4 regions of the Streptomyces sp. RLB3-17 genome follow, and region 4 is predicted to be linked to each of the others. Evidence: riboswitches for the same ligand, from Rfam matches in the RefSeq annotation. Region 4 holds a riboswitch; each other region holds the start of a gene.
The links. Region 4 has a riboswitch for cyclic di-AMP ahead of FNV62_RS37200 (M23 family metallopeptidase). Riboswitches for the same ligand answer to the same signal wherever they lie in the genome.

Region 1 (4,689 bases), 2.7 Mb from region 4:
AGGGCCGGAACTCGGAAACGAGTTCCGGCCCTTGGTTTTTCCCGTTCACCGTCCCCGTTTTCCTGCCGCCCGGCGTTCCCGTTCGCCGTCCCGCCCCGGTTTTCCCTGTCGACCCGACTTTCTGTAGTCTTCCGCTCACTATGAGTCGTCATCGCTGGCTGGTCCGACGCGCGCCGGCGCTCGCGCTGCTGCTCGCCGTGTGCGCGCTGTTCCTCGGGGCCTGTCACGACGGTCACGACCTCGTGCCGGACGGCGGGAGCGTCGTCGCCCCGGCCGGGTACCACCACGAGCGCGGCGGAGCCGGCGGCGTCCGGTGGTCGGCCTCCGACTGACGTGTCCCCCGGTCGGCCCCTCCCCGCTCGCCGCCCGCCCCCGAGCCGGGAAGTCTGGACGGGTGGGGCAGCAGCAAGGAGGCGCGCAGCGGGCCGAGGAGCCGTACGGCGAGCCGTACGAGAAGCCGAGTGACGAGCGGTACGACCGGTCCGGTGGGCGGTTGCCCGGGGACCCCGTGCCCGATCCGGGGCTGGGGGACGAACCGGTGCCCAGCCCGGCCGAGGCGGACCGGCGCCGGATCTCCTGCGCGCGCAGCCTCGTCCGGGTGCTGCCCGCGCTGCTCATCCTGGTCGGCGCGTTCTACGACTACTTCACCCCGATGGCCTTCACCGCGGGCCCCCTCTTCACGGCCGCGCCGCTCGTGGCCGCCCCGCTCTTCTCGCTGCGCGGCACCGTGCTCACCGGCATCGCGGCGCTCGTCGCGGTGCTCACGATCCACATCCGGCTCGGCATCGTCTTCAAGGTGGACGCGCTCACGGAGGTCGCCACCGTGGCGACCGTCGGCGTGCTGGCCGTGCTCATCAACATCCTCGTCCGCCGCACCGACGAACGACTCGCCTCGGCCCACCAGATCGCCGAGGCGGCCCAGCGTGCCGTCCTGCCGGAACCCGACCAGCGGATCGGCGGCCTCGACGTCGCGGCGCGCTACGAGGCCGCGCAGGCGGGCGCGTTCATCGGCGGCGACCTGTACGCGGTGCAGGACTCCCCGCACGGCGTACGGCTGGTGGTGGGCGACGTACGCGGGAAGGGCATGGACGCGGTGGCCGCCGTCGCGGTGGTCATCGGGGCGTTCCGGGAGGCGGCCGAGCAGGAGGCCACGCCGGAGGCGGTCGCGCAGCGGCTGGAGCGGGCGCTGGCCCGCGAGGGCACCCGGCGCGAGGGCCTCGACGCCTTCGAGGGGTTCACCACCGCCGTCCTCGCGGAGATCACGCACGAGGGCGGCCTCGTCAGGATCGTCAACCGCGGCCACCCGCCGCCGTTGCTGCTGCACGCGGACGGAACGCTGGTCACGCTCGTCGCCGCGAACCCCGCACTGCCGCTCGGCATGGGCGAGTTGGGCAGCTGGCCGGACCGTGCCGAGGAGACGGAGTTCCCGCACGGGGCCACGCTCCTCTTCCACACGGACGGCCTGTCCGAGGCCCGCGACGCGCAGGGGCGCTTCTACGATCCGGCCGCGCGCCTGGCCGGACGGACCTTCCCCGGACCCGACGCCCTGCTGGCCACGCTCGTCGAGGAGGTCCGACGGCACACGGGCGGCGCCCTGACGGACGACATGGCACTGCTCGCCGTACGGCGGCCGTAGCCACGGAAGGGCGCGTTCTTGATCGATGTCACGAGGGGTGATCGGTCGATGCCCCTCCGCATAACAACTGACACACCGTCAAATAACCGCCAGGTAGGGAGGCGCGGCCAACTCGCCCGATTTCCGTCGGTCATGGGCGGTAAGTCCCGGCCAAAAGTGGTTAATGATCAGTACGAACAGCTTGGAATCCGGTACCCGCGTCTATTAACGTTCGATAACGCAGCGCGGTCGTCCCAGCCGTCACAAGAGTCGGCTCCGTGCGCACGCGCCGAATCCCGCAAGGGAACCGGGGAACCACCAACTTGGGGTGAATCGAGCGTCTTTCACGGTGGAGACACCGTGGGTTGACGCGCGTAGGAGACCTTCCTGCTCCGAACCCGTCAGCTAACCCGGTAGGCGAGAAGGAAGGAAAGGAGCACGCCCACGTGGCGTCCAACCGGCCTGCCCAGCCCACTTCGTTCCCGCCGAACGACACCCAGACTTTCGGCTACGCCTACGGCAAGGACGAGGGCCCCTGGGAGGAGTGGAACCCCACCGAGGATTCCATCCGTCCCCTCCGCGGCCGGCACCGCGTCTCCAAGCAGCGCGGCGGAGGACTCGCCCGCAGCTCCACGGTCCTGGGCGTCGGCGTCATCGCCGCCGTCGGCGCGGGCGGCATGGCCACCGCGGCGCCCGGCAAGCCGCCGGTCTCCATCTCGCTGCCCGACTTCTCCTCGGTCACCGCATCGGCCAAGGCGCTGATATCCGACGGCGGTTCCAGCACGCCGAAGGGCTCCGCCACCCCGCTCACCAGCGCCGGTGTGACCAGCGCTGACGCCGCGCAGGGCAACACGGATGCGGGCGAGGCGCTGCGCGCCCGCATCATCCAGCAGGCCGAGTCGCAGCAGGACCAGATCGACAAGGCGGCCCAGGCCGCCGCCGAGTCCGCCGCCGCGAAGAAGGCGGTCGCGCTGGCCGCCAAGCAGAAGGACGACGCCGAGGCCAAGGTCGCCGCCGCGAAGAAGAAGGCGGACGAGGACGCCAAGCAGAAGGCCGAGGCCGCGCGCCTCGCCGAGCTCGCCAAGAGCTTCTCGCTGCCGACCTCCTCGTACACCCTGACCTCCCGCTTCGGCGACGCCGGTTCCATGTGGTCCTCCGGCTACCACACCGGCCTCGACTTCGCGGCCCCCACCGGCACGCTGATCAAGGCCATCCACAGCGGCACGATCACGGAGGCGGGCTGGGCCGGCTCGTACGGCTACCGCACCATCCTCACCCTCGACGACGGCACGGAGCTGTGGTTCTGCCACCAGTCCTCCATCAGCGTCAGCGTGGGACAGAAGGTGGCCACCGGTGACGTCATCGGGCGCGTGGGCGCGACCGGCAACGTGACCGGGCCGCATCTCCACCTGGAGGTTCACCCGGGCGGCGGCAGCGCGATCGACCCGATGGCGTGGCTGCAGAGCAAGGGCCTGAACCCCTGATCGTTCCCAGGGGCCGTATACGGAATATGGCAATCCGGTACGGCTGTTGAAATAAGGCATGACTTCTCTACGCAAGCTCGGCTCCTCCGACCTCGAGGTCTTCCCGCTCTCCCTCGGCGGCAACGTCTTCGGCTGGACCGCCGACGAGGCGCAGTCCTTCGCCGTGCTCGACGCGTACACGGCCGGGGGCGGCAACTTCGTCGACACCGCCGACGGCTACTCCGCGTGGATCGCCGGCCACACGGGCGGTGAGTCGGAGACGATCATCGGCAAGTGGTTCGCCGCGCGGGGCAACCGCTCCGACGTCGTCCTCGCCACCAAGGTCAGTACCCACCCCGAGTACAAGGGCCTGTCCCCGGCGAACATCAAGGCCGCCGCCGACGCCTCGCTGCGCCGCCTCGGCACGGACTACATCGACCTCTACTACACCCACTTCGACGACACCTCGGTGCCGGTCGAGGAGATCATCGGCGCGCTCGACGAACTGGTCCGGGCCGGCAAGGTCCGGGAGATCGCCGCCTCCAACATCTCCGCCGAGCGGCTCGCGGAGTCCGTGGAGTTCTCCGACCGCGAGGGCCTCGCGCGCTACGTCGCCCTCCAGCCCCACTACAACCTCGTCTCGCGCGACACCTACGAGGGCCCGCTCCAGGAGGTCGCCTCCCGGACCGGCCTGGCCGCCGTCCCGTACTTCGCGCTCGCGTCCGGATTCCTCACCGGCAAGTACCGCCCGGGTACGACGGTCGACTCCGCGCGTGCCGAGGGCGCGGGCAAGCACCTCGACACCGAGCGCGGCATCCGCGTCCTGGCCGCCCTCGACGAGGTCGCCGGGGCCCATGACGCCGAGGTCGCCACGGTCGCCCTCGCCTGGCTCGCCGCCCGGCCGACGGTCGCGGCGCCCATCGCCTCCGCACGGACGGTCGAGCAGCTGCCGGCCCTGCTGGCGGTCGCCGACCTGACACTGACGGACGCGGAGGTGGCCAGGCTGACGGAAGCGTCCGCCTGAGGCCTACGACTGGTAGGGGTTGTACGCGGGGTACGGCGTCGCCGGGGCGGGATACGGGGTCGTCGCACCGGCGGGGTACGGGGGCGCGCCCGCGGGGTTCACCTGGCCGGGCACCGGCGCGTAGCCGTAGCCGGGCCACGGCGGCGGCAGCTGCGGCGGCACCGGTACGGCAGGGGCCGCCGCGTGGGCCGCGTACGCGAGGGAGGGGCGGGCGACCTCCCGGCGGCGCCACAGCTCGTGCAGCAACTCCCCCTCCCGTACGACGAAGTCGGCGTTGGCGCGACCACTGCGCCCCCGGTGCCGCAGAAACGCCAGCGAGGTCGCGTACGCCTCGTACTGCGCGACCGAGCGCGCCGCCGCCCTGCCGAAGTGGTGGGCCGCGTAGTCGCGGGCCAGCCGCCGCGCCCGCATCGAGCCGAGCGCGTACGGCTCGGGCGGGGTGAGCCACCCGGCCGCCGCGTACGCCGGAAGTTCGGTCCGTACGGTCTTCAGCTCCCGCTGCCGCGTCCAGATGACGAGGAAGGTGAGCAGACCGAACGCGGGCACCATGAACGCCCCGTACACCGCGTAGAAGCCGTACTCCCCGA
Region 2 (4,689 bases), 5.9 Mb from region 4:
CCCCGGCACCCCCACAGAGCGGACGATCTCGTTCAGCTCCACCGAAATCGTTCCGTTCCCACGATCAGGCGACCCTCTCCACCGGCGGCGCACGGGGATTTTCGCTGTCAGCCGAGCACCCTTCCGCCGCTCTGTACGTCCTGTACATTTTTTACAGAACCCTTCACAGGAGGCGCGTGCCATGAATGAACCGTCCGCCCGTCATGTCCTGCCCGAGTTCACCGAGCGGACGAGCACGGGGCACCGGACCCTGGATCCGTACTCGAAGCTGCTCGACGAGCGGATCGTGTTCCTCGGGACGCCGATCGACGACACCTCGGCGAACGACGTGATGGCGCAGTTCATGCACCTCGAATACCTGGCGCCGGACCAGGACATCGCGCTGTACATCAACTCCCCCGGCGGCTCGTTCAGTGCGATGACGGCGATCTACGACACGATGCAGTTCGTCAGCTGCGACGTGGAGACCACCTGCCTGGGGCAGGCCGCGTCGGCCGCCGCCGTGCTGCTGGCCGGCGGCGCGCCGGGCAAGCGGTTCGCGCTGCCGGGGGCCCGGGTGCTGATCCACCAGCCGTCACTTCCCGAGCCGGTACAGGGACAGGCGAGCGATCTGGCCCTCCAGGCCGAGGAGTTGATGCGCACTCGGAGGCTGCTGGAGGACATGCTCGTACGGCACACGGGGCAGAGTCCTGAACAGGTCGCCGCCGACATCGAGCGGGACAAGATCCTGGACGCTCAGGCCGCGTTGGCGTACGGACTGGTGGACGGGATCATCCCCAGCCGCAAGACCTCGCGCACCGCGCCCGGTGCGAGGAACGCCACACCCGACGCGAGGTGATCCGCCGATGGTGCCCGAACTGCCCCCGCTGCCCGCACTGACACGAGCCGAGGCCGAGCTGATCGACCGTTACCTCGACGTGGTCGACCTGTTGGGCCGTATCAACCCGGCCAGGCCCGGAGACACCTACCGTGGTCTGCGTGCCGCCCAGGCGCTGGTCGCCAAGGCCACCGAGCTGCGGGACGCCCTCGCGCTGATGCACCAGCGCGGCGAGAGCGAGGTGCACGCGCCGACGTTGGCGCAGGCCCTGCGCGTCCTCGACGGTGAGCGGCGGGCGGCCCGCGTCACCCTGCCCCCCGACGCCGACAATTGACACATCCGCACCCCGGGTCGCCGTGCGCGCCGAGTCGGCGGGGCGTCCGGCCCGGGGTTCAAACGGACCAGATGGCGTACCCCCTGATGGAGTAGTCGCAGGCCCCTTCGGGGAACCGAAAAAGTTGCACAACGCGCGTAGCCCAGAGGCGGAATGAGACGCTCCGGTGCTGGTGGGCGCGTCGTCGGCGTCCCCAACATCGCCCGAACAGAGGGTGGTCCACCCGAACGGGTGAGTGGTGAGTAACCCCACAAATCGCCGGTTCCGCTCGGATTTTCCGACCGCTATGCGTGAAGATCCCTTCCGACGACAAGCCCCCGCCACAGCGGCGGGGCGGTCCGGGCGGACGCCGAGTCCTGCCGCTGCCCGGATGACCGGTCGACAGAAGTGCATCGGCAGGAGTGGAGGACCCAGCAAGACGGGTCGCCGGAGAGATCCGGGCGGTCCTTGGGGTGAAGCCGCGCAAGCGGCCGGGCTACTTCGCCAGCCCGAATCCGACAGGTCATCCTTCACAGGCGGCTGACGAAGGGTTGCGCATGACTGCGCTCAATCGTGTCCCGTCGCTGTGGACCCGGGCCGGTACGGCCTCGGCGCTCACCCTCGCCGCCGTGGGCGGCAGCCTCGTGGTTCCAGGCGTCGCATCCGACGCCGAAGCGGCCACGTTGGCGACGAAGGCACTTCAGGTCGCGGCTTCCAAGAAGGGCTCCCCGTACCAGTACGGCGCCGCCGGGCCACGCCGCTTCGACTGCTCCGGGCTCACGCTCTACTCGTACAAGAAGGCGGGCAAGACGCTGCCTCGTACGGCCGCGGCGCAGTACAACAAGACGCACCACATCTCCGCGTCCCACCGCAAGGCCGGAGACCTGGTGTTCTTCCACTCGGGCCGGAACGTGTACCACGTCGGCATCTACGCCGGGAAGGGAAAGATCTGGCACTCCCCGAAGACAGGGGAGGTCGTGAAGTTGCAGAAGATCTGGACGAAGAGCGTCTGGTACGGCCGGGTCAGCTGACCTGCCCGAGGGGGTGCCGCCGGACGGCACCCCCTCGGGGTTCCACCCCCGGGCGTGAAAAGCGGACGAACCGGTTAATCGTTCAGCATGGCTGAGCGACCTTCCTCCGAGGAGCGGAACGAGACGCCCCTCGAGCGCGCCGATCGCAACTTCGGCGAACTGCTCCAGGAGCTGCGCGTCACGCAGACCGGTGTGCAGATCCTCTTCGCGTTCCTGCTGACGCTGGCGTTCACCCCGCGCTTCCCGTCCCTCGACACGGTGCAGCGCGCCACGTACGTCACCACCCTCCTGCTGGCCGTGCTGGCCGCCGCGCTCTTCACGGCGCCGGCCGCGCTGCACAGGTCGCTCTTCCGGCAGGGCGCGAAGCCGACCATCGTGCGGGTCTCCTCCGTCCTTGCCACGGTCGGGATGGGCGTGCTCATGCTGGCGCTGACGGGATCGGTGCTGCTCGTCGTGGACGTGGCGCTGGGACGCGCCGCCGGGATCGCCTCGGGCGCGGGCACCCTGCTCGTCTGTGTGGCGCTGTGGGGCCTCCTGCCCGGCCTGGTGCACCGTGCCGTCGTCAGCGGAGCGACGGCTCCGAAAGAAGCACCGGACCGAGAACCGTGAGCACGCTCACCGTCCGACTCCCCGCGGGCACGAACCGCGGCAGCCGGCTGAGGAAGGAGATCGGCGCCTTCGGGTCGACCACGTGGGTGACGGACCCCTGCCGCGGCGAGCGGTTCGTCCCGGCTGACGCCGGCCGACCGGCCGGACGGCGCGGTCGTGCCGGAGAGGGTGGGCTGGACGGCGGCGGCTCCGGTGGGGGCGCGGTCACTGTGACCGGGAGATCCGCGCCGTACGATCTCCGTCGTCCGTCGGACCGGGGGCCGGTCGGCGCCGACGGCCGAGGCCTTCCGGGCCCCGCCGCGAGGCGCCGGACGGGGCGGACACGACAACTGAGCCACTCCTCAAGGCTCTTGTGGGCCGCCGGCCGTCACCGGCTGGGCCGGCACCGTCCAGGGCAGCTCGATGGCGACCGTTTTGCCGCCCTCGCGGGTGGGCCGGACGACGAGTCTGCCGCCGCATTCGGCGGTCAGCCAGCGGATGATCACCATGCCGCGCCCGTTGTCCTGCTGGACGGCGGCGGGCAGACGTTTGGGAAAGCGCGGATGGCTGTCGGTGACGCCGATCCGCAGGTGTTCGTCTCGGTCGAGGCGGACGTCCACCGTGAAGGTGGGCGACTGTCCGAAAGTGTGTTGGACGGCGTTGGTGGCTAGTTCTGACACGATCAGGCGTACGGTGTCCGCGACTTCGGCGTCGCACGGCAGGCCCCATTCGGCCAACACATCGGCGACGAAATTCCGGGCCGCGGAGACCGAGGCGGGATCGCTCGGCAGAGTGACGGATGCTTCCTGGTGATCTGCCATGGCGACGTCGTCCCTTTCCCACGGGACCGGAGTCCGACACGGAGCGGATGGTTCGAGTACGGTCCCGGACTGGTGCTTCGCGCCAGACTGCCATCACCGGGCCGGTCACGGGTGCGATCCACCGAGATATGCATATATCTGTCGCTCGATGCGGTGAACTCTGCGACGGCGGAGCGTATTTGGGCGGCTCGGAAGGAGTAAGGAGTACGGCCATGCAGCACGGTCCCGCGGTGCGCCGCCGCAAGCTCGGTGCCGAACTGCGCGCGCTGCGCGCCGATGCGGGTCTCACCAGTGGTGAGGCGGCCCGTCTCGTCGGCTGGCACCAGTCGAAGGTGAGCCGGATCGAGACCGGTATCAGTGGGGTGAAACCGGCCGACGTGGAGCGCCTGTTGGACGCCTACGCCGTCACGGAGCCCGAGTTACGGGAGCTCCTGGTCGGCCTCGCGGGCTCCGAGGGCAACGGTCGCCATCACTGGTGGCACGCCTACCGCGGGGTTCTGCCCCCCACGTACCGCGACTTCATCAGTCTGGAGTCCCAGGCCAGCGGCATGCGCACGCTGGAGACCTCGGTGGTACCCGGACTGCTCCAGACACCCGAGTACGCACGGGAGGTGACTCGGGTCGCCGTCGGCGGCCTGGAGGACGGCAAGCTCGACGCGCTCGTCGAGGTGCGCCTCGCCCGGCAGGACGTCCTGCGTTCGAATCCGCCGCTGGAACTGACCGCGGTCCTGGACGAGGCCGTGTTAAGACGCGAGGTCGGCGGCCCGAAGGTGATGGCCCGGCAACTGGAGCGTCTGCGGGAGGCCGCCGCCCTGCCTCAAGTGCGGCTTCAGGTCCTGCCGTTCGCCGCGGGAGCCCATATCGGCGTCACCGGGCCTTTCGTTATCTTCTCATTTCCGAACACAACTGATCTGGATGTGGTTGTTCTCGACCACTTGACGAGTAGCCTCTATCTCGAACGGAAAGAAGACCTTCAGGCCTACACCGAGGCCTTCAACGCCCTTCAGTTCCACGCCCTTTCGCCCGAGGACTCGTTGGACTACATCGCCGGGATAGGTGACGGCGCGTAAGGAGGCACCCCCCATGACCGCACTGCCTCGGTACATACCTTCCAGTACT
Region 3 (4,689 bases), 1.5 Mb from region 4:
CCACTCCAGGTGCGTCTCCGGGATCTCCTCCAGGAAACGGGACGGCGGGTTGTACGAGGGCTGGCCCCAGGCGCTGCGCATGGACGAGCGGGTGAGGTACAGCCGCTCCCGCGCGCGCGTGATGCCGACGTACGCGAGGCGCCGCTCCTCCTCCAGTTCCTTGACCTGTCCCAGCGCGCGCATGTGCGGGAAGACGCCGTCCTCCATGCCGGTGAGGAAGACGACCGGGAACTCCAGGCCCTTGGCGGTGTGGAGGGTCATCAGCGTGATGACGCCGTTGCCGTCCTCCTCGTCCGGGATCTGGTCGGAGTCGGCGACGAGCGCGACACGCTCCAGGAACGCGGAGAGCCCACCGGACGTCGCACCAGCAGCAGCCGCACCCGCAGCAGCGCCCGCCCCCGTGCCTTCGCCCTCGCTCTCGCCGGTCTCCTGCTCGAACTCCAGGGCCACGGCGGCGAGCTCCTGAAGGTTCTCGATCCGGGTCTCGTCCTGCGGGTCGGTCGAGGCCTGCAGCTCGGCGAGGTAGCCGGTGCGCTCGAGGACCGCCTCCAGGACGGTCGCCGGGCCCGCGCCGGACTCGACGATCGTGCGGAGGTCCTCCATGAGCGTGTTGAACCGCTTCACGGCGTTCGTCGACCGCGCCGCCATCCCGTACGCCTCGTCGACGCGGCGCAGCGCCTGCGGGAAGCTGATCTTCTCGCGCTGCGAGAGCGCGTCGATCATGGCCTCGGCGCGCTCGCCGATGCCGCGCTTGGGAACGTTCAGAATGCGGCGCAGCGGGACCGAGTCCTCGGGGTTGGCCAGGACCCTGAGGTACGCGAGGACGTCCCGGACCTCCTTGCGCTCGTAGAAGCGGACGCCGCCGACGACCTTGTAGGGCAGGCCGACGCGGATGAACACCTCTTCGAAGACACGGGACTGGGCGTTCGTCCGGTAGAACACGGCGACGTCGCCCGCCCTGGCGTCGCCCGCGTCGGTGAGACGGTCTATCTCGTCGGCGACGAACTGGGCCTCGTCGTGCTCGGTGTCGGCGACATAGCCGGTGATGTTCGAACCGGCGCCCGCGTTGGTCCACAGGTTCTTGGGGCGGCGGGACTCGTTGCGCTCGATGACCGCGTTCGCGGCGGTCAGGATCGTCTGGGTGGAGCGGTAGTTCTGCTCCAGCAGGATCGTCGTCGCGTCCGGGTAGTCCTCCTCGAACTGGAGGATGTTGCGGATGGTCGCCCCGCGGAAGGCGTAGATCGACTGGTCGGCGTCGCCCACGACGCACAGCTCGGCGGGCTCGAGCTCGCCCTCGGCGGGCGGCACGTCCTCGGGCCGGTCACCGGCGGCCGGGCCGACGAGCTCCCTGACCAGGGCGTACTGCGCGTGGTTCGTGTCCTGGTACTCGTCGACCAGGACGTGGCGGAAGCGGCGCCGGTAGTGCTCGGCGACGTCCGGGAAGGCGCGCAGCAGGTTGACCGTGGTCATGATCAGGTCGTCGAAGTCGAGCGCGTTGGCCTCGCGCAGCCGCGACTGGTACATCGCGTAGGCCTGGGCGAGGGTCTTCTCGAAGCCGTCGGCGGCCTGCGCTGCGAAGTCCTCCTCGTCGATCAGCTCGTTCTTCAGGTTCGAGATCTTGGCGCTGAAGGACTTGGGCGGGAAGCGCTTGGGATCGAGATCCAGATCACGGCAGACGAGCGCCATCAGCCGCTTGCTGTCGGCGGCGTCGTAGATCGAGAACGAGGAGGTGAAGCCGAGCTTCTTGCTCTCCCGGCGCAGGATCCGCACACACGCGCTGTGGAAGGTCATCACCCACATCGCGTTCGCGCGCGGGCCGACGAGCTGCTCGACGCGCTCCTTCATCTCGCCCGCGGCCTTGTTCGTGAAGGTGATCGCGAGGATCTGGCCGGGGTGGACATGGCGCTCGCCCAGCAGATGGGCGATGCGGTGGGTGAGCACCCGGGTCTTGCCGGAGCCCGCGCCGGCCACGATGAGCAGCGGGGAGCCGGAGTGCACCACGGCCGCGCGCTGGTTCTCGTTCAGCCCGTCCAGCAGGGCCGCCGGGTCCACGGCGGGGCGGTGCGCGCCGTCGCGGTAGTAGGCGTCCCGGCTCGCGGGCACGTCGAAGCTGCCGCCGAACAGGTCGTCCGGAAGCGGCTCCGGCGCCCCGTCCTCGGGCGGCGGCGGAGGCTCTTCCTCGTGGGCCCCGGAAGGCTGGAGGTCCGCCAGAAAGCTGTCATCAAAGAGGCTGCTCATCGCTCTCCGAGTCTAGGCGGCCCCACTGACAACCCGCGGCCACCCTGGAAACCCGACCGGTTTTTCCGCGACCGCGCATGATCTCTTTCCACGACCGCGCATGATCCCTTTCCGTGACCGCACCTGATCCCTTTCCGCCACTCTTTCCGCCGCGGACGCCGTCACCGTTCAGGATCGTTTCATTACGGTCAGCCACAGTCGGTCCGGATCAATGGCCCCCAGGATCAAGGTCACAAAAAAGTATCGGGCATATCGCACATCAAACTTCACAGAACACTTATGAGTTGGCTAGCGTGCCGGGCAGGCCGCTCGACCCAACCGGCGAACATCGCCGGGCCGTGCGGCCTCCGCCGAGTCCGGTGCGCCGTACGGCAGCCGGAGCCGGGGACCCAACCGACCTTGGGGTGAATCGGTCCAACTGTCCGCTGGGACAAGGACCGTAGGGCAAACCTTCCGGAATCACCCGCCCGAACCCGACAGCTAACTCGGTAGGCGGAAGACGGAAGGAGTCGCCTCTCTTGGCGTCGCATCGCAAGTGGAGTCCTACGGGTACGCGCATAGCGGGTATACGGACCCCCGCCCTCGCCACGGCGGCCCTCACCTCCGTGGCCCTGCTCTCCCAGACGGCGAACGCCGCGCCCTCGGCCGACTCCAAGCCGAGCATCGAAGAGGTCGAGAAGAAGGTCGACGACCTCTACCACCAGGCCGAGGCGGCGACCGAGAAGTACAACGCGACCAGGGAGAAGACCGCGCAGCAGCGCAAGCGCGTCGACTCCCTCCTCGACGACGTGGCCCAGCGCACCGAGAAGCTCAACACCGCGCGCGACGAGCTGGGTTCGTTCGCCGCGGCGCAGTACCGCACCGGCGCCTCCGCCCCCGACACCGCGACCCTCCTGCTGGCCGACAATCCGCAGGACTACTTCGACCAGACCCAGCTGATGAGCCGTCTGACCAGCCGCCAGAAGGTGGCCGTCGACGACTACATCACCGAGCAGGCCGCCACCACCAAGAAGCGCGCGGAGGCCTCCCAGAGCCTGCAGACGCTCACCACGACGCAGAGCGCGCTGAGGACGTCCAAGGCCGACGTGCAGCGCAAGCTCGCCGAGGCGCGCGACCTGCTCTCGAAGCTGACCGCCGAGGAGAAGGCGCGACTCGCGGCGATCGAGAAGAAGAAGCAGGAAGCGGCCGACCGCAAGGCGGCCGAGCTGGCGCAGCAGCAGGCCGCGGCGGAGAAGAAGGCCCAGGAGGCAGCCGCCCAGCAGCAGACGACCACCGGGACCACCGCCACCACCGGGACCACCGGGACCGCCGGGAGTTCGGCCACCGACTCCTCGTACACCGCCAAGGCCGACAAGGCCCTCGCCTTCGCCCGCGCCCAGGTCGGCAAGCCGTACGTCTGGGGCGCGACCGGGCCCGGCTCCTACGACTGCTCCGGCCTCACCCAGGCCGCCTGGAAGACCGCCGGCGTCGATCTCCCGCGCACCACCTGGGACCAGGTCAACGTGGGCACGACGGTCCCGCTCTCCGACATCAAGCCCGGTGACCTCGTCTTCTTCTACGACGACATCAGCCATGTCGGCCTCTACGTCGGCAACGGCATGATGATCCACGCCCCCAAGCCGGGCGCGTACGTCCGCGAGGAGTCGATCTTCTACGGCGGCGAGTCGATCATCCACAGCGTGGTGCGTCCGGCCTAACGCCTCGACGCCCGGCACGCGCGCGTGGGGCTCATCGAGCTCCACGCGCGCGTGGCCCGCCGCCAACCCGCTCGAAGGTCCTTAGCATCGGGCCCATGTCAGCCATCTCCCCGCCCGGCGCCCGGTGGACCGGCCTGCGCACCTGGTGGGCGCAGAGCCCGCCGGGCGCCGGAGCCGCGATCCTGGCCACCGGCATCATCTCGATCGGGCTGGAGCAGACCGGCTACGAGATCCTGTCCCGGGTCGTGCTGGTCCTCGCGGCCGTCGGCTGGCTCGGGCTCGCCGCGGCCTTCGTCGTACGGCTGCTGCGGGAACGGGAACGGTGGCTGACGGAGGCCGGTACACCGAGCGCGCTCACCGCGGTCGCGGCGACCACCGTGCTCGGCACGCGGCTGGTCACGCTGGGCTGGGAGGTGCCGGCCGAGGCCCTGCTCGCCCTGTCCGCGGCACTCTGGCCGGGGCTGCTCCTCCTGGTCGTACGGCAATGGCGGCCCCGTATGCCCGGAGCGGTGTTCCTCGGCTGTGTGGCCACGCAGGGGCTCGCGGTGCTGGGCGCGACGCTCGCCCCCGCGACGCACACGGACTGGCTCGCGCACACCGCGCTGGTGCTGTTCTGGCTGGGGCTCCTGCTCTACACGATGGCGCTGTTCTACTTCGACTACCGCGAGGTCGCCACGGGCGCCGGGGACCAGTGGGTCGCGGGCGGCGCGCTCGCCATCTCGGCGCTGGCGGGGTCGAAGCTGATCCTCGCCTA
Region 4 (4,689 bases):
GAGCGAGCGGTCGGTGGGTTCGAGGTCGAACTCCAGGCGTACGACGCCGTCCTCGAAGTGCCGCTTCTGCTGGTACCCGGCGTCCGTGAACACCTTGATCATCTTGGTGTTGGCGGGCAGTACCTCGGCGGCGAAACGGCGGATGTCCCGCTCTCTGGCGACGGCCGCGATGTGCTCCAGGAGGGCCGAGGCGACGCCGCGGCCCTGGTGGGCGTCCTGCACGAGGAAGGCGACCTCGGCCTCGTCCGCGGGTGCCGAGGCGGGCCGACCATCGGCATTAATACGGTCATAGCGTACGGTGGCGATGAACTCGCCGCCGACCGTGGCCGCGAGTCCCACCCTGTCCACAAAGTCGTGGTGCGTGAAGCGGTGGACATCCTTGGCGGACAGGCGCGGGTAGGGCGCGAAGAAGCGGTAGTACTTCGACTCGTCCGAGACCTGCTCGTAGAAGCTCACCAGCCGCTCGGCGTCGTCGACGGTGATGGGCCTGATGCGGGCGGTGCCGCCGTCGCGCAGCACCACGTCGGCCTCCCAGTGGGAGGGGTACTCGTGCCGGTCCGACGAGGTCTGCATGGGCCCCAGAGTACGGCTCGCGTCCGACAACGGCGCGAGGCAGGCTAGGGGCACCGAAGTCGGATCCAGGCCGGGATCCGACGCGGAGTTCGGGACGGGAACAAGACCCTGCCCGGGCTCGCTTCACGTTGTGGAACACTGGTCTAGACAACCCTGAACACCTGAAGGGCAGCATCACATGGCTGAGCGCCGCGTCAACGTCGGCTGGGCCGAGGGCCTCCACGCCCGTCCCGCCTCCATCTTCGTCCGGGCGGCCACGGCCTCCGGTATCCCCGTGACGATCGCCAAGGCGGAGGGCAACCCCGTCAACGCGGCCTCCATGCTGGCGGTCCTCGGCCTGGGCGCCCAGGGCGGCGAGGAGATCGTCCTCGCCTCGGACGCCGAGGGTGCGGACGCCGCGCTCGACCGGCTGGCGAAGCTGGTGGCGGAGGGTCTCGAGGAGCTCCCCGAGACCGTCTGAGAAAGAGCCCCCGAGCGGGGTTCCTCAATTGATGGCGGGAGTGGTCTTCGCACCAAAAGACCCCGCCCCGCACGCATTCGAAGGGCTCGCCTGAAAACATCGGGCGGGCCCTTCGCTTTTCCAATTGCGGGCAGCAGAAATAATCCCCCGCGAATTACCCCTCTTTGTATACGGCGCCGGTGTTAATGACGCACGCCCGTCATGTTTACGGGATGTTGCGAAGTCCTCACACGCTCCGGACGATCTCCCCCGCCGGGAAAACGCAGCCGGTGTGCGACCGTCGCACGCTCGGCGTGCAGCGCCGTGACGGCCCGCGCCCGCTCGCTGTCGCCGCGCGCCACCGCGTCCACGATCCCGCCGTGCTCCGCCCAGGACTCCGCCGGATTGGCCGGCGCTTCGACCGCGTACATCCAGGCGATCTTGTGCCGCAGCTGGGCCAGCGTGGAGGTCAGCGCGGGGCTCCCGGAGGCCTGTGCGAGAGTCTCGTGGAACCAGCCGCCGAGCGAGCGCAGATCCTCGCTGTTCCCCCTCCTGGCCCGCTCCTGCCCCAGTCTGACCAGGCCTCGAAGCACCTTGAGGTGGGCCTCGGTGCGCCGCTGAGCGGCCCTCGCGGCGCCCAGCGGCTCCAGGAGCATGCGCATCTCGAGGAGGTCCGCGGCCTCCTGCTCGGTGGGCTCCGCGACGCACGCGCCCGCGTGCCGACGGGTGACGACGAAGCCCTCGGCCTCCAGCGTGCGCAGGGCCTCGCGCACGGGGACCCGCGAGACGCCGTAGCGTCGCGCGAGCAGTTCCTCGGTGAGCCGGCTGCCGCGCTCGTAGACACCCGCGACGATGTCGTCACGGATCGCCGTGCATACCGAGTGCGCGGGAATGCGCATGACCGGACCTCCGCCTTAATCCCCGCGAAACGCGGTCGATTGACGCTTGTTCAGTGACTCTATTGCAGAGAACCGGAATTTCCGATGGCGGGCCGGAATCCATGGATATTTTTTGGACAGACAGTCGTTCGAAACGACGAAGCCCCGGCTGGGGGGAGCCGGGGCTTCGGAAGTGTTGACGCCGGTCGTCAGACGTTCGGGGTGTGCGAGCGTCAGACGTTCACGCCGTGCGAGCGGAGATAGGCGACCGGGTCCATGTCGGAGCCGTACTCCGCCGTCGTACGGGCCTCGAAGTGGAGGTGCGGCCCGGTGGTGTTCCCGGTCGAGCCGGACAGGCCGATCTGCTGGCCCGGGGTGACCGTCTGCCCCACGGAGACACCGATGGACGACAGGTGGCCGTACATCGTGTAGGTGCCGTCGTGCATCTTCAGGACGATCTGGTTGCCGTACGCGCCACCCCAGCCGGCCGTGACGACCGTGCCGGAGCCGACCGCGTGGACCGAGGTCCCGGAGGCGGCGTGGAAGTCGACGCCCGTGTGGCTGCCGGAGGACCAGAGGCTGCCGCCGGTCTTGTAGCCGGTGGAGATGTACGAGCCGGTGATCGGCAGGACGAAGGTGTTGAGGCGCTTGCGCTCGGCGGCGCGGGCGGCACGCTCCTTGGCCTCGCGTTCCTTCTTCGCCTCCTCGGCGGCCCTCTTGCGCGCGGCTTCCTCGGCCTTCTTGCGCGCGGCGGCCTCGTCGGCGGCGCGCTTCTGGGCGACGGCCTGCGCGTCGATCTGGGCGGCGACGTTGTCGCCGAGGGTGATGGCCTGGGTCAGCCCGGTCTGCTCGACGGAGGCGTCCGCGGCGAGTGCCGGGGCGGCCAGGGTTCCGATGACACCGGTCGTGGTGAGCGCGGCGACGCCGACGGCGTTCGTGGTGGAGCGCTTCACGCGGCTCGGACGGCGGTGTTTCCCGGGGCCACAGGTGAACGCCATGTAGGGGCTGATCCTTTCCTTCCCTCTCGCCTACCGGGTTAGCTGACGGGTTCGGAGCAGGAAGGTCTCCTACGGACCCCCTCCAGGGAGGGCGTCCGATTCACCCCAGGGACTACGTGTGGGTCCCCGGCTCCCCTGGCTCGCGCCGTACGGGGACTCGGCGATGACTGTCCGGTGCCGCGGGCGCGGCGCACTGCCTGACGAACAGCCGCACCGACGCTAGACGGGGCGTCTTTCAAACAACAAACGGATCACGGCTTTTGTAGTGCATGCCACAGGGCAGACGGGCAACCTCCCTACCAATACGGACATCTTGGGGATGAAGTCCGAGCGAGAGCCCGAGCGGAAATCCGATCAAAAAGGGGCCCGGGCGACTCTTCAGTCACCCGGGCCCTGCGGAGTCACGCTCTTCCGCTCCGCGTGCGGCTCGGCTTACAGCCGGCCCCCACTGAGCCGCTGAACCTCCGCTCCGTGAACCTCTACTCCGCCGAAACTACGGTCACTTCACCGATTCCGAGGGCCTTGACGGGCTCCTGGATCTGCGCGGCGTCGCCGACGAGGACGGTCACCAGACGGTCCACCGGGAAGGCGCTCACGGCGGCCGCGGTGGCCTCCACGGTGCCGGTCGCGGCGAGCTGCTGGTACAGCGTCGCCTGGTAGTCGTCCGGCAGGTACTGCTCGACCTGGTCCGCGAGCGTGCCCGCGACGGCCGCCGCGGTCTCGAACTTGAGGGGCGCCACCCCCACCAGGTTCTGTACGGCGACGTCGCGCTCGGCGTCCGTCAGGCCCTCCGCGGCGAGGGTGCGCAGCACCTTCCAGAGGTCGTCGAGCGCAGGGCCGGTGTTCGGGGTGTCCACGGAGCCGCTGATGGCGAGCATCGCGATACCGGTTCCGTCCGGCGCGGCGCGCAGGACCTGGCCGAACGCCCGCACACCGTAGGTGTAGCCCTTTTCCTCGCGCAGGACGCGGTCCAGGCGCGAGGTGAGGGTGCCGCCGAGGCAGTACGTGCCGAGCACCTGGGCGGGCCACACACGGTCGTGCCGGTCGGCGCCGACACGGCCGATGAGCAGCTGCGTCTGGACCGCGCCGGGGCGGTCCACGATGATCACACGGCCGGTGTCGTCGGCGGCCACCGGCGGCACGGGGCGCGGCTCGGCGGACGAACCGGTCCAGTCGCCGAGCGTCTCGGCGATCAGCGCGTCGAGGTCGACGCCGGTCAGGTCGCCGACGATCACGGCGGTGGACGTGGCGGGACGTACGTGCTTGTCGAAGAAGGCGCGTACGGCGGTCGAGTCGATCTTCTGAACGGTCTCCTCGGTGCCCTGGCGCGGGCGCGACATGCGCGAGGTCGCCGGGAAGAGCTCCTTGGAGAGCTCCTTGGCGGCACGCCGGGCCGGGTTGGCCGTCTCGTGCGGGATCTCGTCGAGCCGGTTGCGCACCAGCCGCTCGACCTCGCTCTCCGCGAACGCCGGTGCCCTCAGGGCGTCGGCGAGCAGCCCGAGCGCCTTGGGCAGGCGCGAGACGGGCACTTCGAGCGACAGCCGTACGCCGGGGTGGTCGGCGTGCGCGTCGAGGGTGGCGCCGCAGCGCTCCAGCTCGGCGGCGAACTCCTCCGCGGAGAGCTTGTCGGTGCCCTCGGAGAAGGCGCGCGCCATGATCGTGGCGACGCCGTCGAGGCCCGCGGGCTCGGCCTCCAGCGGCGCGGCGAGCAGCACCTCGACGGCGACGACCTGCTGGCCGGGGCGGTGGCAGCGCAGCACGGTCAGGCCGTTGTCCAGCGTGCCGCGCTCGGGCGCCGGGA

Region 1: another riboswitch for cyclic di-AMP. It lies ahead of FNV62_RS25190 (M23 family metallopeptidase); the one in region 4 lies ahead of FNV62_RS37200 (M23 family metallopeptidase).
Region 2: another riboswitch for cyclic di-AMP. It lies ahead of FNV62_RS11045 (C40 family peptidase); the one in region 4 lies ahead of FNV62_RS37200 (M23 family metallopeptidase).
Region 3: another riboswitch for cyclic di-AMP. It lies ahead of FNV62_RS30935 (NlpC/P60 family protein); the one in region 4 lies ahead of FNV62_RS37200 (M23 family metallopeptidase).

Annotation. Positions count from the first base shown of each region.
Region 1 covers NZ_CP041610.2:5,556,904-5,561,592, reverse strand. Annotated here, with positions in the region: gene FNV62_RS25200 (hypothetical protein) at 141-332, shown strand; gene FNV62_RS25195 (PP2C family protein-serine/threonine phosphatase) at 494-1,636, shown strand; cyclic di-AMP (ydaO/yuaA leader) riboswitch at 1,893-2,050, shown strand; gene FNV62_RS25190 (M23 family metallopeptidase) at 2,062-3,099, shown strand; gene FNV62_RS25185 (aldo/keto reductase) at 3,158-4,102, shown strand; gene FNV62_RS25180 (PrsW family intramembrane metalloprotease) at 4,106-4,689, opposite strand, start outside.
Region 2 covers NZ_CP041610.2:2,349,961-2,354,649, forward strand. Annotated here, with positions in the region: gene FNV62_RS11035 (ATP-dependent Clp protease proteolytic subunit) at 182-838, shown strand; gene FNV62_RS11040 (hypothetical protein) at 846-1,151, shown strand; cyclic di-AMP (ydaO/yuaA leader) riboswitch at 1,499-1,684, shown strand; gene FNV62_RS11045 (C40 family peptidase) at 1,688-2,161, shown strand; gene FNV62_RS11050 (DUF6328 family protein) at 2,249-2,770, shown strand; gene FNV62_RS11055 (ATP-binding protein) at 3,112-3,570, opposite strand; gene FNV62_RS11060 (helix-turn-helix domain-containing protein) at 3,783-4,640, shown strand; gene FNV62_RS11065 (DUF397 domain-containing protein) at 4,654-4,689, shown strand, end outside.
Region 3 covers NZ_CP041610.2:6,803,107-6,807,795, reverse strand. Annotated here, with positions in the region: gene pcrA (DNA helicase PcrA) at 1-2,238, opposite strand, end outside; cyclic di-AMP (ydaO/yuaA leader) riboswitch at 2,577-2,749, shown strand; gene FNV62_RS30935 (NlpC/P60 family protein) at 2,757-3,935, shown strand; gene FNV62_RS30930 (tellurite resistance/C4-dicarboxylate transporter family protein) at 4,031-4,689, shown strand, end outside.
Region 4 covers NZ_CP041610.2:8,258,795-8,263,483, reverse strand. Annotated here, with positions in the region: gene FNV62_RS37220 (bifunctional GNAT family N-acetyltransferase/acetate--CoA ligase family protein) at 1-573, opposite strand, end outside; gene FNV62_RS37210 (HPr family phosphocarrier protein) at 752-1,033, shown strand; gene FNV62_RS37205 (GntR family transcriptional regulator) at 1,216-1,911, opposite strand; gene FNV62_RS37200 (M23 family metallopeptidase) at 2,124-2,888, opposite strand; cyclic di-AMP (ydaO/yuaA leader) riboswitch at 2,901-3,061, opposite strand; gene FNV62_RS37195 (M16 family metallopeptidase) at 3,368-4,689, opposite strand, start outside.